DNA from 2 places in the Sporosarcina sp. FSL K6-1540 genome. Region 1 is predicted to be linked to the other one. Evidence: riboswitches for the same ligand, from Rfam matches in the RefSeq annotation. Region 1 holds a riboswitch; the other holds the start of a gene.
What was found. A riboswitch is a leader RNA that binds a small molecule or an ion and turns the genes downstream of it on or off. The one in region 1 is predicted to bind cyclic di-GMP.
Positions count from the first base shown of each region.

Region 2: linked by a shared signal. The riboswitch ahead of MKY15_RS04285 (ATP-binding protein) and the one ahead of MKY15_RS19300 (response regulator) in region 1 are both predicted to bind cyclic di-GMP.

Region 1 is NZ_CP152018.1:4,098,613-4,104,957, forward strand. Features, by position in the region: gene ytzI (YtzI protein) at 42-194, shown strand; gene MKY15_RS19290 (hypothetical protein) at 857-1,087, opposite strand; gene MKY15_RS19295 (hypothetical protein) at 1,384-1,782, shown strand; cyclic di-GMP riboswitch class I at 1,996-2,081, shown strand; gene MKY15_RS19300 (response regulator) at 2,163-2,480, shown strand; gene MKY15_RS19305 (collagen-like protein) at 3,394-3,873, shown strand; gene MKY15_RS19310 (hypothetical protein) at 4,043-4,249, opposite strand; gene MKY15_RS19315 (hypothetical protein) at 4,242-4,514, opposite strand; gene MKY15_RS19320 (Rrf2 family transcriptional regulator) at 5,066-5,569, opposite strand; gene MKY15_RS19325 (carboxymuconolactone decarboxylase family protein) at 5,781-6,224, shown strand.
Region 2 is NZ_CP152018.1:960,131-966,475, reverse strand. Features, by position in the region: gene MKY15_RS04300 (SpaA isopeptide-forming pilin-related protein) at 1-1,709, shown strand, start outside; gene MKY15_RS04295 (hypothetical protein) at 1,999-2,127, opposite strand; gene MKY15_RS04290 (response regulator transcription factor) at 2,184-2,828, opposite strand; gene MKY15_RS04285 (ATP-binding protein) at 2,828-4,036, opposite strand; cyclic di-GMP riboswitch class II at 4,089-4,170, opposite strand; gene MKY15_RS04280 (CalY family protein) at 4,769-5,383, shown strand; gene MKY15_RS04275 (hypothetical protein) at 5,701-6,345, shown strand, end outside; gene MKY15_RS04270 (signal peptidase I) at 6,320-6,345, shown strand, end outside.

The DNA of each region.
Region 1 (6,345 bases):
AGTAAACTTACATTAGATAAAGTCAGAATGGAGACTATCAAATGACAGTTACAACATGGATTTGGATATGGATTTGTATTATTATCTTTGTTTTAGAACTCATTTTCATCTATTTCGTCGTCCATAAAAGTTATCGATATAAACATACGATTGATCCGATTGATGATCATATAGAAGAAATGAATAGAGAGTGAATCGATATAGATTAATGAATTATTTCTATGAAAATTAATTTATACATATAGAGCGGACCGGCATATGACAGTAAAAGTCCTTTCTATCATTTTGACAGCGCATCAAAAATAGTAAGTTGCTGCACCACGGTTAACACTCCCTCACAGAATGTTTGGTGCTGACGAATATACGGATCGTCCTATCGCTAGCACTCCACATCCAATCCCTGGTGCGTCGTTCAATATCTTTCAGCACCTCTAACAGTAACCGGGTTAAAAGTTTGATTATTTCTTCGTATGAGGTCATTCAGTTATCTACTTCGCTTTTTGGTCAGACTATGCGTTCCCACTTATTGCACTAGCTTGTAAATTTGAAATAAACTCCTAAAAAAAACACTTTTAGTTACAGTAACCATGGTACAATCATTCTAAAGGAGGGATATCCTTGAGATACATTCTAAGTGTTATTATTTCGATTCTTGTAATAGTTTTACTGCTTAAGCTAATAGGCGTACTGTAAACAGTCACATTATCTTTAAACTAAAAGTCAGTGGTTTTTTTCCAGGTTCTGCTTCTATATCGCTTAGGTGCCTGGGGGAAGAAATTGATTTCGTTATGATAATATCTAGTCCTCTTCTTAATTTACTGCATATAATGGGTCTCCCATTTCCTCGTACTGTGCGTTAAAGTAACGAACTGTCAGCCTGCAAAAAGCCATTTGTGGTGCTTTCAAATTCCTGTAATAAATCCCTATCTGTGTGATCCTGCGTATTAGGCGCATTCATGAATTTCATAAATGCATATTCTTTAGTCCGTAGATTCGGTTCGGCCTCGTTTAGAATTTCATCCACACTTTCCGCTACAATGACTTCGATATACATTTCTGTTGCCTTTTTATAAGGAGTTGTCTTCAAGTCGTTTTCCTCCACGTTCACCGCTACCAAGCCTTAATGCTCGTTTTTATTACATTCGCAATAAAATAGTTTAATAAGTTTCCATCACATCTGCTACATATTTTGGTCGAACTGCGTACTACATTTTGATGGCTTTCACTGCATTTTCACTTTGCAAAAAAGCAAGAATCCTCAAGGAACATTGAATGTAATAAGCTAATAAAAAGCATAAAGAATATTAAGGTATAGCCAGTCATACATTTAATCAATGTTGTTGTTTGTAATAGATATCAAAGTATTACAGAGGGAGAATAGCTATGAGCGTTGAGTTTGTTTTAATGGCACCAACAGCTCTTCAAGTGTTTAAGGCAGGAGAGTCCAATCCAAAAAAAGTAAAGCGGATTGTTTATGGGCAAGCTACATCTGACGCAAATGGTATAGCCACACTTTATTTCACAGAAAACGGATTATCTAATGGTATTCCATTATTAACAACTATTGACTATGCTGTATCAAGCGTATATTCTACAAATCCTTCGATAAATGCAAGACCGAGAGTACAAATGCGAGAAAAGAATGTTGCTGCAAAATTCGTCTCTGCTAATGTCACAAATAATAGTAGTATAGTAGTACTAGGAATTAATGTATTAGGTTCAGAAAATCCAGTGAGTGGAATTCTTGTAGATTTTATGATTTTAGGTAGCTTTGATAGGTAAGAGAAAGCGACAATAATTTTGAAAAACGTGGATTAACAATGGTTGTTCGAAATTTCCGGGCATAAATCTCAAGATGACTGTGATAAAGACTGCTGATTATTTTTAATCAGTGGTCTTTTCTTTTCGGACAGCACATGTTAATAACCCACCTATTTGCCTACTACTCCTTTGTATTAGACTCTTTCATAAGATTGTTCTATCAAAGTATGTTAGTTTGTATATAGGCAAACTTATCGAAAGGTAAGGACGCAAAGCCAAGGGCCTAATACAACTATTTGTAATGGTAGCCGGTTACCAAGTGTATTGCTTTCTATCACTTGTTAAAAAGGATGAGGATCATTTTCAATAAATCAGTAATGCTCGTAGATGATTCAAAATTCATGAGAAATCTATTAAGAAAGATTATCGTAAGTAACGGTTATTATGTCGTAGCTGAAGCTGGGAGTGGAGAAGATGCTGTGCCTCTTTATAAATCACACTTCCCGCATATCGTTTTATTGGATATCACTTTACCAAATATGAACGGTATCGCTACGCTAAAAGAAATTAAGAAAATAAACCCCAATGCTCGTGTTGTTATGTGCTCAGCCTTAGGGACTCAAGATTTAATAATTGAGGCTTTAGAAAATGGAGCCGCAGATTTTATCGTGAAGCCTTTTTTTGATGGACTTATTACCCAATTAAATAAAATCTATTGAAAAACATAGTACACTAACATAAAAGACCAAGAAATTACGGTCTTTTTTTCATCTTAAATGTACAATTCGTGTTTACTCCATCACTTCCCCCGCCCATGCATCCAACCAATTTAATAAAATCCTAACGCGATTAACAAAGTCAAAATAATGAATGTCCATCCTTCAAACGAGGTCATTACTGTCGCCATAACTTCCAAGCCTCTTGCCTTTTCTCATACAACTCCCGCTGCAACAATGGCTCGTACACCACAACCTTGTAACGGGATGGCCACTCATTTAAAAACCTCGAAGTCAAATTAGCGAAAGCCTACAGTGACACATTCACTTTTCAAATTGGTGGAATATTTGGAGATTGTTTTCATTTAAACCCCTCATAAGCCTTGAGGCATAAGCATTGTTGCTACTATGAATTATTTCGTGCTAGACTAATCAGCCGTTTCGTACGTACGTTCTGCAGGTGTGATAATATGATAGTTTCAGCATCCAGGTACTAATCGACTATGCCACGCCGTTAAAGTAAAGTCGTAGGAAATCTTTTGAATTCGTGTGGTTGGGGGACATTCAGGGGGACACATTAAATGCGGACAGGCGCACGACTTATAACATAATAACAGCCACCTTCTCAATCGAGTTGGTGGCTGTTTTTTTACTCACTTTTCATTTCCCAGCTTTTCAAACAAGTGGTTGACTTTATCACACATTTCTTCAGTTTCACCAGGATCAATCTCTTGTCTATTTCTTTTTTAGTAATCAACAAGGTGTTTGCCCTTCATTTCCTCTTTTGCAAGAATAGGATACTACAGATGGAGGTGAAAGAATGAATTTTAATAACCACTTCTCTAATCGTAAATGTAGTAAATGTCACATCAGTCCATGTTCTTGCAAAAATATATGTAGAGTACCAAGAGTGTTCATGGGGCCAATTAGGGCTATCGGGCAGGCTGGCTCCACTAGTACTATCGGAGCCACATGCGGGTTATGCGAATACGGGTATATTTACAATCTAACTCCTCAAACGGTACCTATAGAAGCTGATGTTTTGTTTGATTCAAATGGATTAATGACACCTGGAATTGTGCATACCCTTGGAACCTCTCAAATTATGATTAACGTTCCGGGAGACTACGAGGTTACTTTCTCTGTATCAGGTACGGAACCTAACCAATTTGCACTGTTTTTAAATGGATCGCTGGTTCCCGGAACAGTCTATGGTTCAGGTGCTGGCACTCAGCAAAACAACGGGCAGGCTATTATTGCCATAGTAGCCAACGATGTTCTTACCCTTCGAAATCATTCTTCTGCTGCAGCAGTTGGTCTTGCGTCTGTGATAGGTGGTACACAAGCTAATGTAAATGCTTCTATTGTCATTAAGATGTTGAATCCCAATGCTTAGGTAGAAATTATTCGGTATAAAACATCTTGGTTTCACTGGATTTTAATACAGGCTTCAACAATCACCTGATGCAAAACTTCTAAAAATAGAGGTGAAAAGTCGGAAGTAATTACTATCCATAGAAGAAACTCAAAAACAAATCGACCTTTCCCTATTCGGATTGGTCGTTTTAATTTACCGGTTCAATTAAACAAGTCGATGCCTCCTTAAACAAACAAACGATTCTAATTTGCGCACCGACAAACTTCAACATGTTCGCTGCATTACAAATGAATGCAATATTCAATAAATTCCTATCCGGTATTATCCCAGATACCAGATTGAAAAGGCGACCTTCTTTCGTCGAGAGGTCGCCTTTACCCTGTTTATTATTCAACACATTCCACTCCGATTATGTCCTCCACCGGCATACGGTCCCTACCGAATGGACTATCGACCGTAATCCACATCGCCTCAACATTTATTTCTTTTATGACAACCATGTAAAAAATGACTTTCCCTTTATCCCACAACTTTACGTGTACTTTGCATTCCCTTTTTTGCGCAACTTCTATTTCCATGCCAGTCGTGGACGGAAAATTTAAAGTTTCCAGTATTTCCGCTTGTATATCCTTGACTGTTTGTTCTGGATCACCCCACAACTTTTCAGTTCCAGTTAGATCAATAAATCATTCATCGTTTCTGTTGTCAAGTAATTGTTTACTATTTGTCTTCTAAATCTTGGATTTTGTGTCACTTAGAAGTAAATTTCGGTCAACAGCGTCATGTAAACCTGCATTTTTCTGTAATTTAAAAGAATCCATATTGAAAAATTTAATCAAAATAGATTCTTTTTATTAAAGCCTGAGTTTACATAAAAATTATTTAATTAGAAACTTAAACATCTATTAAATATACTAAAAAAGATTTAGGGCATCTTGGGATAAGTCTGTTCAAAATCCCTTTTTTACAAGCCGCTAAATGGAAACTGAAATTTTTGAAAGAAGAAAAACAGTAAAGACTTTAAAGGGGTTCGAAAACAATGGATTTGGATTAACCGGTTGTTTGATTGGTCAAGTATGAATAATTCAGGATGAAGATAGTTTTTCAATCCTACCCATTCAGCGTGTTGTATCCAAACGATTTCACATTGAATTTGCTCCCGACTTCCCCATAATAAGTGAACCAGAAACTTCCCCATTTAAATTCACCATTAAACATTGTTGCTATTAGCAAAATATTCACGAGTATCTTTGCGCGATTGTGGGGTTAATACGCGATCAAGCTCTTCATTCAACCAAGTAAGTGACTTGTTACGAAGAATATTGCGCATACTATCTTCTGCTTCGAGCATAACTAAGTTAATCACACAGGGAGAAGCTAGAGCGCATGCTGCATAGTCTTCATCCCGGCATAGGTAGCTATTATTTTTAATATTTTTACATTGAAAAATGGGGGAAGCACCTTCAACAGCTTCAATTACATCCCAAAAAGAAATTTCCGCAGGAGACTTGGCCAGTTTATAGCCTCCTTTTACACCTGGAACAGAACTTACGATACCCGCTTTTGTTAATTTACTAAAAATCTTCGAAAGATAGGTCTCTGAAACGCCTTGAAAAGCGGAAAGTTCTTTAATCCCAATTGTGTCATTAGGAGGAATATCAATTAAATATACCAAGCAATGCAATCCATATTCAACACCAATACTATACTGCATGCAAACACCTGCTTTCTACATATAAAGATTGCTACTAACCATCTTAGGTGGATTTAAAACCCTTGTCAAATATGGAAATTTTCAGCTATTTTTTTTTGTTGACAGCCATAAACTAAAGAGTTATATTGTGGTCATAACCTATCGTCGATTGATGTTATCGACGATAGGTTGTAGAGGCAAGGACAAATTTAGATTCACGGAGGAGATTACTATGAAGGTTAGATTAAATCATATCAGTGCAAGCCCAGGTGCTTTGCAGGCAATGATGAAACTGGAAGGGTTTATTAAGACAAGTGGATTGGATGCTAAGCTATATGAATTCATTAAGATCAGAGCATCACAAATTAACGGGTGCGCTTATTGTATGGACATGCATACACGGGATTCAAGGAAAATGGGCGAGACGGAGCAGCGGATTTATTTACTTAACGCGTGGCGTGAAGTACCCTTTTATTCCGACAAAGAAAGAGTGGTGCTTGAGCTTACGGAAGCTGTAACCCGTATTTCAGAGCAAGGTGTGTCGCAGGATTTGTATGAAAGAGTTCGGGCACATGTGGATGAGGCAGAATATGTGGCAATCATTATGGCGATTAATACCATTAATGCATGGAATCGAATCGCCATCTCCACGGGGATGTTCCCTGAAAAGGAGTAAAGAGAAGCTTACTGAGAATAGTGAAATTTAATAAGAATAACTTTAGGATAGCTCTTACAATTGTATGTCCATTGAAGACCGAGGCCGGTCTTCATGGCTTACCTTAATGAGCATCGCTAAT
Region 2 (6,345 bases), 1.6 Mb from region 1:
TCGGTTATGTGTTAGATGAAACACCAATTTTGTTTACAATTGAAAAAAGTAAAACAACAGCTGATGTCAAAGTGGTGACAGTCAAAGCAGAAAATGAATTGACGACGGGCTCTGTAGAGTTAACGAAGGTCGACAATGAAGACCCGACAAACACATTGTCAGGTGCAGAATTTAAATTGCTAGATATAGAAGGTAAAGTACTAGAAGAAGGCTTACTAACGAATGAAGTAGGTAAAATCGTTGTAGACAACTTGAAACCTGGTAAGTATCAGTTTGTCGAAACAAAAGCACCTTTTGGCTACGACTTAGACCCAACTCCAGTTGAGTTTACGATTGACAAAGGTCAATCTGAAGTGCTCCAGATTTCAACAGACAATAATTTGACGCGTGGCTCTGTTGAACTCGTTAAAGTGAACAGCGATAACAATGCAGTCACTCTAGCGGGTGCAGAGTTTAAATTGCTAGACGAAAAAGGTGAAATGCTCCAAGAAAACCTACCAACGAATGCTGATGGGAAATTGGTTGTAAATGAATTAAAACCAGGAAAGTATCAGTTCGTGGAGACGAAGGCGCCTTTTGGCTATGAATTAGACGATACACCAATTAATTTCACGATTGACAAAGGTCAAACTGAAACGCGTGGATTGGAAATTCCGAATACGATCATTAAAGGCTCAGTTGAATTAACGAAATACGATAAAGACAATAATGGTGCAATTTTAGCAGATGTTGAATTTGAGTTGCAAGATGAAAAAGGTAACGCGATTCAAGTAGGATTGGTAACGGATGAAACTGGTAAAATTGTTGTAGACGAATTAAAACCAGGTAACTATCAGTTTGTAGAAACGAAAACACTATTTGGTTATGATCTGAATGCAACTCCAATCAAATTTACAATTGTCCTAGGACCAACTGCTGTAGAAACAGTAGAAGCCTATAACGAATTATCAACAGGCTCAGTTGAACTTACAAAGCGTCCCGAACATAATGGGAATGGAACACTTACAGGTGCAGTCTTTAAACTGCTAGATGCAGAAGGCAACACGTTGAAAGAAGATTTAACGACAGATAAAGATGGTAAACTAGTTGTAGATAATTTAAAACCGGGTAACTACCAGTTTATCGAGACAAAAGCTCCAACTAATTATATTCTAGATACTACACCAGTAAAATTTGAAATTATTAAAGGTCAGACAGTTACGGTACAGGTAATTAAAACAAATAAATATAATCCGTATTATCCACCGGTCGACCCAGGCAAACCGAGCGACCCAGGCAAACCGAGCGAACCAGGCAAACCGAGCGAACCAGGCAAACCAAGTGAACCAGGCAAACCAAGTGAACCAGGCAAACCAAGTGAACCAGGCAAACCAAGTGAACCGGGCAAACCAAGTGAACCGGGCAAACCAAGTGAACCAGGCAATCCAGTTGAACCAAGCGAACCGGTTGAACAAGAGAATCCGGGCGTACCGGGTAACCCAAGCAATCCAAGCAATCCAAGTAACCCAAGTAACCCGAGCAATCCAAACAATCCAAGTAATCCGAGTAACCTAAGTAATCCCGATTTAGTGACTCCAAGTAAAAAATTACCTCAAACGGGTGAAGCATTCCCAATCGGTTCAATGGCGACCGGTTTTGGAATAATTCTACTTGGAGCTTGGATGTTCTTTAGACGAAAAAAATCTCGCAAAACGCAAAGTGAGATTTAACAATAAGATAGCCCTATGCAAAACCAGTTCGCTTTAAAGGGACTGGTTTTGTTTTTTTTGTTGAATTTTAGAAGGACAAAGAGCTTTATATAGGAGAATTATTCCGCATGACAACATTTAGAATACCCGAAGTGCGAATGCCCATTCGAATCCGTCGGCCGACCAATCATATATCCCGCCACCCAATCATAACCGCCGGGTTGCCGATCATATATCCCGCGACCCAATCATAATCGCGGGGTTGCCGATCATATAACCCGTCACCCAATCATAACCGCCACGCAGCCGATCATATATCCGGCCATCCAATCATAACTGCCGGCCTGCCGATCATATATCCCGCCACCCGATCATAAACTGTCGCCCACCCGAGCATATAGTATTTCAACTGATCGTATCTTTCCACCACTCTATCCAACAGAAAAACTCCCACGAGGTTACTAATCGTGGGAGTTTTTAGCGCTAAACATACATTCAATTCACACTATACGCCACCAAGCCCTTAGCATTGGCATACAATGCCGCGTTTGTTCGATCGGCAAGATTTAACTTTGCTAATACCTGACTGACATGTTTTTTTACAGTAAACTCTGTAATATATAAAGCCTGTGAAATTTGTTTATTTGAATGGCCCATCCCGAGTTCGAGTAAGATCTCCTTTTCCTTCGGTGTTAGCTGTTCGATATGCCTATCATTTTCAAAAGGGCTTTCCTTCGATTTTATCACCAAATCAAACACCCCTGGATCATAATACTTTCTACCTCTGCCGATAACTCCGAGGGCATGGATCAGTTCTTCAGGTAATGCCTCTTTTAATATATAGCCATCGACTCCTATTTCTTTTGCCTGTTTAAAGTCGTGCTCTTCCGTCGATGAAGTTAGCACAACAAATTTACAGGTTATTCCTTGTTGTTTCGCTTCTGTAATTAATTCCAAACCGGATTCATTAGCTAAGCGAAGATCCACTATAGCCAAATCAGGTATAGTGTCATGGAATAGAGTTAGCGCGTCCTTTCTATTTGCTGCTTCACCTAGGATTTCAATTGCTCCATCTATAGTAAGGATAGATGTTAATCCTTTTCTTACTAATGGATGATCATCGACAATAACAATTTGCATTAGCCAATCACCTGGACCTTCTCAAGTATTTTTGCGGTTGGAATTTCGATTTGTATTTCTGTCCCTATCCCGTGTAATCCATTTATCAAAAACGATCCTGCAAAAGTACTTACAAGACGTCTAATATTGAAAAGACCGATTCCTTTTTCCTGCTGGCCTTCGGAAATGTGCGAATTAATTCCGATTCCATTATCATGAATTTCCAATACAGTTTTCTCGTCCAGTATAGATAATCTGAGTTCAATAGCCGTGCACTGGCCATGGCGAACGGCATTTCCGCAAGCTTCACAAATAATTCTATAGATTGCTTGTTTTAGTTCGCTTGATAGTAAAGCTTCATCACCCGTTATCTGATAATCAATTCGTATATCACTTAACCGTGCATACTCGTCCAAATAATTCTTCAGCTGGACTAGAAAAGGCTTTTCACCATTCTTCGTCGAGTTGAGACCGTAAATAGCCAACCGTAGTTCCTTTAGTGTAGTGTTGGCAGATTGTGAAAGAAATTGATATTCATCATTCAACTCAGTACTTGTCATGCCTTTACTTTTTGTTTGTAAACTGTGCAGAGAATATACAATACCGACCAATCTTTGTGAAACACTGTCGTGAATTTCATTGGAGATACGATTCTGCTCCTTAATTACAATCATTTGCTCCTTCATTGAATCTGTATGAATTCTTTCGAGCATTATTTCACTAAGTTCGGCTAAAAACTCAAATGGGCGATTAAAGAGCAATGTTTCTCTAGACTCACTTGAACCGGAAATCTTAACTCCAATCACACCGGTAGTAGTGGAGGTTCTAATTACTTTCATACCGTACCAATCCTCGTTAATCTTACTGACAAACAGTTCTTTCTCCAGGCGTATAGTATTCCATTGTTTTCTTAGGCTAGTTTCAATGTGGGGATTACTCGTAGAAGATGTTAGGTAGCTATTTTGATGATTTACGTCGGTCAACCAAAAGAATGCTTCTCCACTATGTGTAAGCTTGATGATAGCTGCCATTATTTCATTCATTATAATTTGAGGGCTTGAATTATCCATTAGGTGGTACAGCGATATACCGTGCTTCAATGTATCTAGATAGGTATCATTCGTTTCGATTGGTTTATTAGTAGCGCATGCTTGTACCAAATCCAAAGCAGAAGCTTTCTGAGTGTATCCTTCTAATATATCAGCTAGAATCTTTCTGATTTTTGTCACACCCTCTCATTTCATAATAAAAACCCAATCAACTTGAACATAATGTCCAAGTGTAATTAGGTCGGTTGCACCAATAACTCCATACATCCAAGGTGCCCATATAGAGGATGTATTTCACAGTTTCCGTAAATTATATTCTTTTATATAGTTCAGTATAACCAAATTACATTGAATATGACGTCATCTCCTGCGGTTGAAGAGGTTCTTTTTTTTTGTTATTAACTTGTATTTTAGCGAATTAAGACTTTTCAGTTACTTGTTACCTATCAGTAAATCAATATTAAAGGTTACTTCTATAAGATAGAGCTATTACTTCCGAGTGAGCTATTCATTAACAGAAGTAGAAGTGAACTGGTACAAAAGTGCACCGACCCTACACTAAAGTAGAAAATCGAAGTAGACAATCGATATCAGAAAATCACTCTTTAGAGTGAGGATGCCCGCTAGGAATACTCCTATACTAAAAGTAGTTACAAAAATGGTAACGAGCCGAAAAAAGCATTGGAGGAGATTTCCATGAAAAAGTATGACACCTACTAAAGGGGTGTCAAGGATCACAACAGCTGCCAAACTATGAAAATGGTGCATGCAATCAAGGCTACTTTATCAGGTGAAAATGAACTCATACCTTAGAACGAAGAAGAAAATAATTTCTTCCAAGTCGCAGGGAAGAACAAAGAACAAGCATTCAATAAAAGCGAAAAAATACAAACTAATTGGAGGAAATTAAAAATGGGTATTAAACAGAAGCTAGCAATGGGTATCGCAACTGGGGCATTGGCTGTAAGTATGATCGGTGGAGGAACATATGCTTATTTCAACGATGTGGAAACAAGCACGAATACATTCGCTGCCGGTACACTGGATTTATCACTAAAGCCTGAAACAATTATCGATGTAAAAAACATTAAGCCTGGTGACTGGATGAATCGTGATTTTACATTGAAAAATGACGGCACACTCGACATATCCAAGGTATTACTTAAGACAGAGTATTCAGTAACAGACAAAAATGGTGATAATGTAGAAAACTTTGGAAGTCATATCCGAGTTAACTTCATGTGGAACCACGATAAATCAATCACGGGACCGTGGACTGGACTGGACAACGTGGTTTACCAAACAACTCTTGCTGAGTTACAGGGTATGACACCAGATGCCGTTGCAAATAAAGTCTTTGTCCCATACCTTGAAGAAAAAGGCGGTTTAAAAGCCGGCAATTCTGACACGCTGTCCGTACAATTCGAATTTGTCGAGAACGACAAAGATCAAAACGAATTCCAAGGTGATTCTTTAGAGCTTAAATGGACATTTGATGCACAGCAGACAAAAGGGGAAAAGAAATAACATATATCCCGGGAGGAGAGCACTTCTCCTCCTTCCTTTTATTTCATCAATCAACCAATGCTCTTCCTTATATATATTTCTCAACATATAACTCGATTTTATGTTTTGAGGAATATACGTAAGAAAAATCCAGTGGTAAAAAATCGAAAGGCGGGATCAGGTTGAAAACCAGCCGAAGGCGCAAACGTAGGAAAAAGCATCAAGGTCCATTTCTGACTTTAAAATTGGCACTCATATGTTATTTAGTCATCTTTAGCATTAGTTATATTTCGTCTGACACATCCGCATATCTCAGTAGCCAGTCGGAAGTTTCCCAGATGATCACTGCCGAATGGGAAGTTCCGGTTGTACTTACGAATCAATGCGGTGAGGAAATTGAAAAGGATGCTGTAACGGGCGAGGAAATCAAGATCGACCGCGAGAACATAGATAATAAGCCTAAGGAAGAAAACGATAAGGACACGGTATCGGGTGAGGAAACCGAAGTCGACTGCCTAGACAAAGATGATAAGACTAAGGAAAAAGAAGAGCAGGATGCTGTACCAAGCGATGTCGATTGCAAGCGCGAAGATGGTAAGTCTGTTGGAGAAAACGAACAGGATGCTGTATCAAGCGAGAAAATAAAGGCCGACTGCAAGAATATAGATGATGAATCAAAGGAAGAAATTGAAAAGGATAAGGTCATAGAAGGTGAAGATGATAAAGCAGATTCGGATGCTAACAAAGAGAACGAGCAGCAGAAGCCTGAAGATGACGGTCAAAAACAGCCGGACATCAAGGATGGATCTGTTGATGAATCTACTGAAAAGAAACCGGATGAAAAGGATTCTGTAGAAAATAAGGCTCCAGAAGACGGCTCTAAAACAAAGAATGAAGCTGAAGTGAACGCTGTCGTAGAACCAGAAAATAATACAAAGAAAGTAGAAGGTGATACAAATGAGAGAGAAGAAATTAATGAAAAA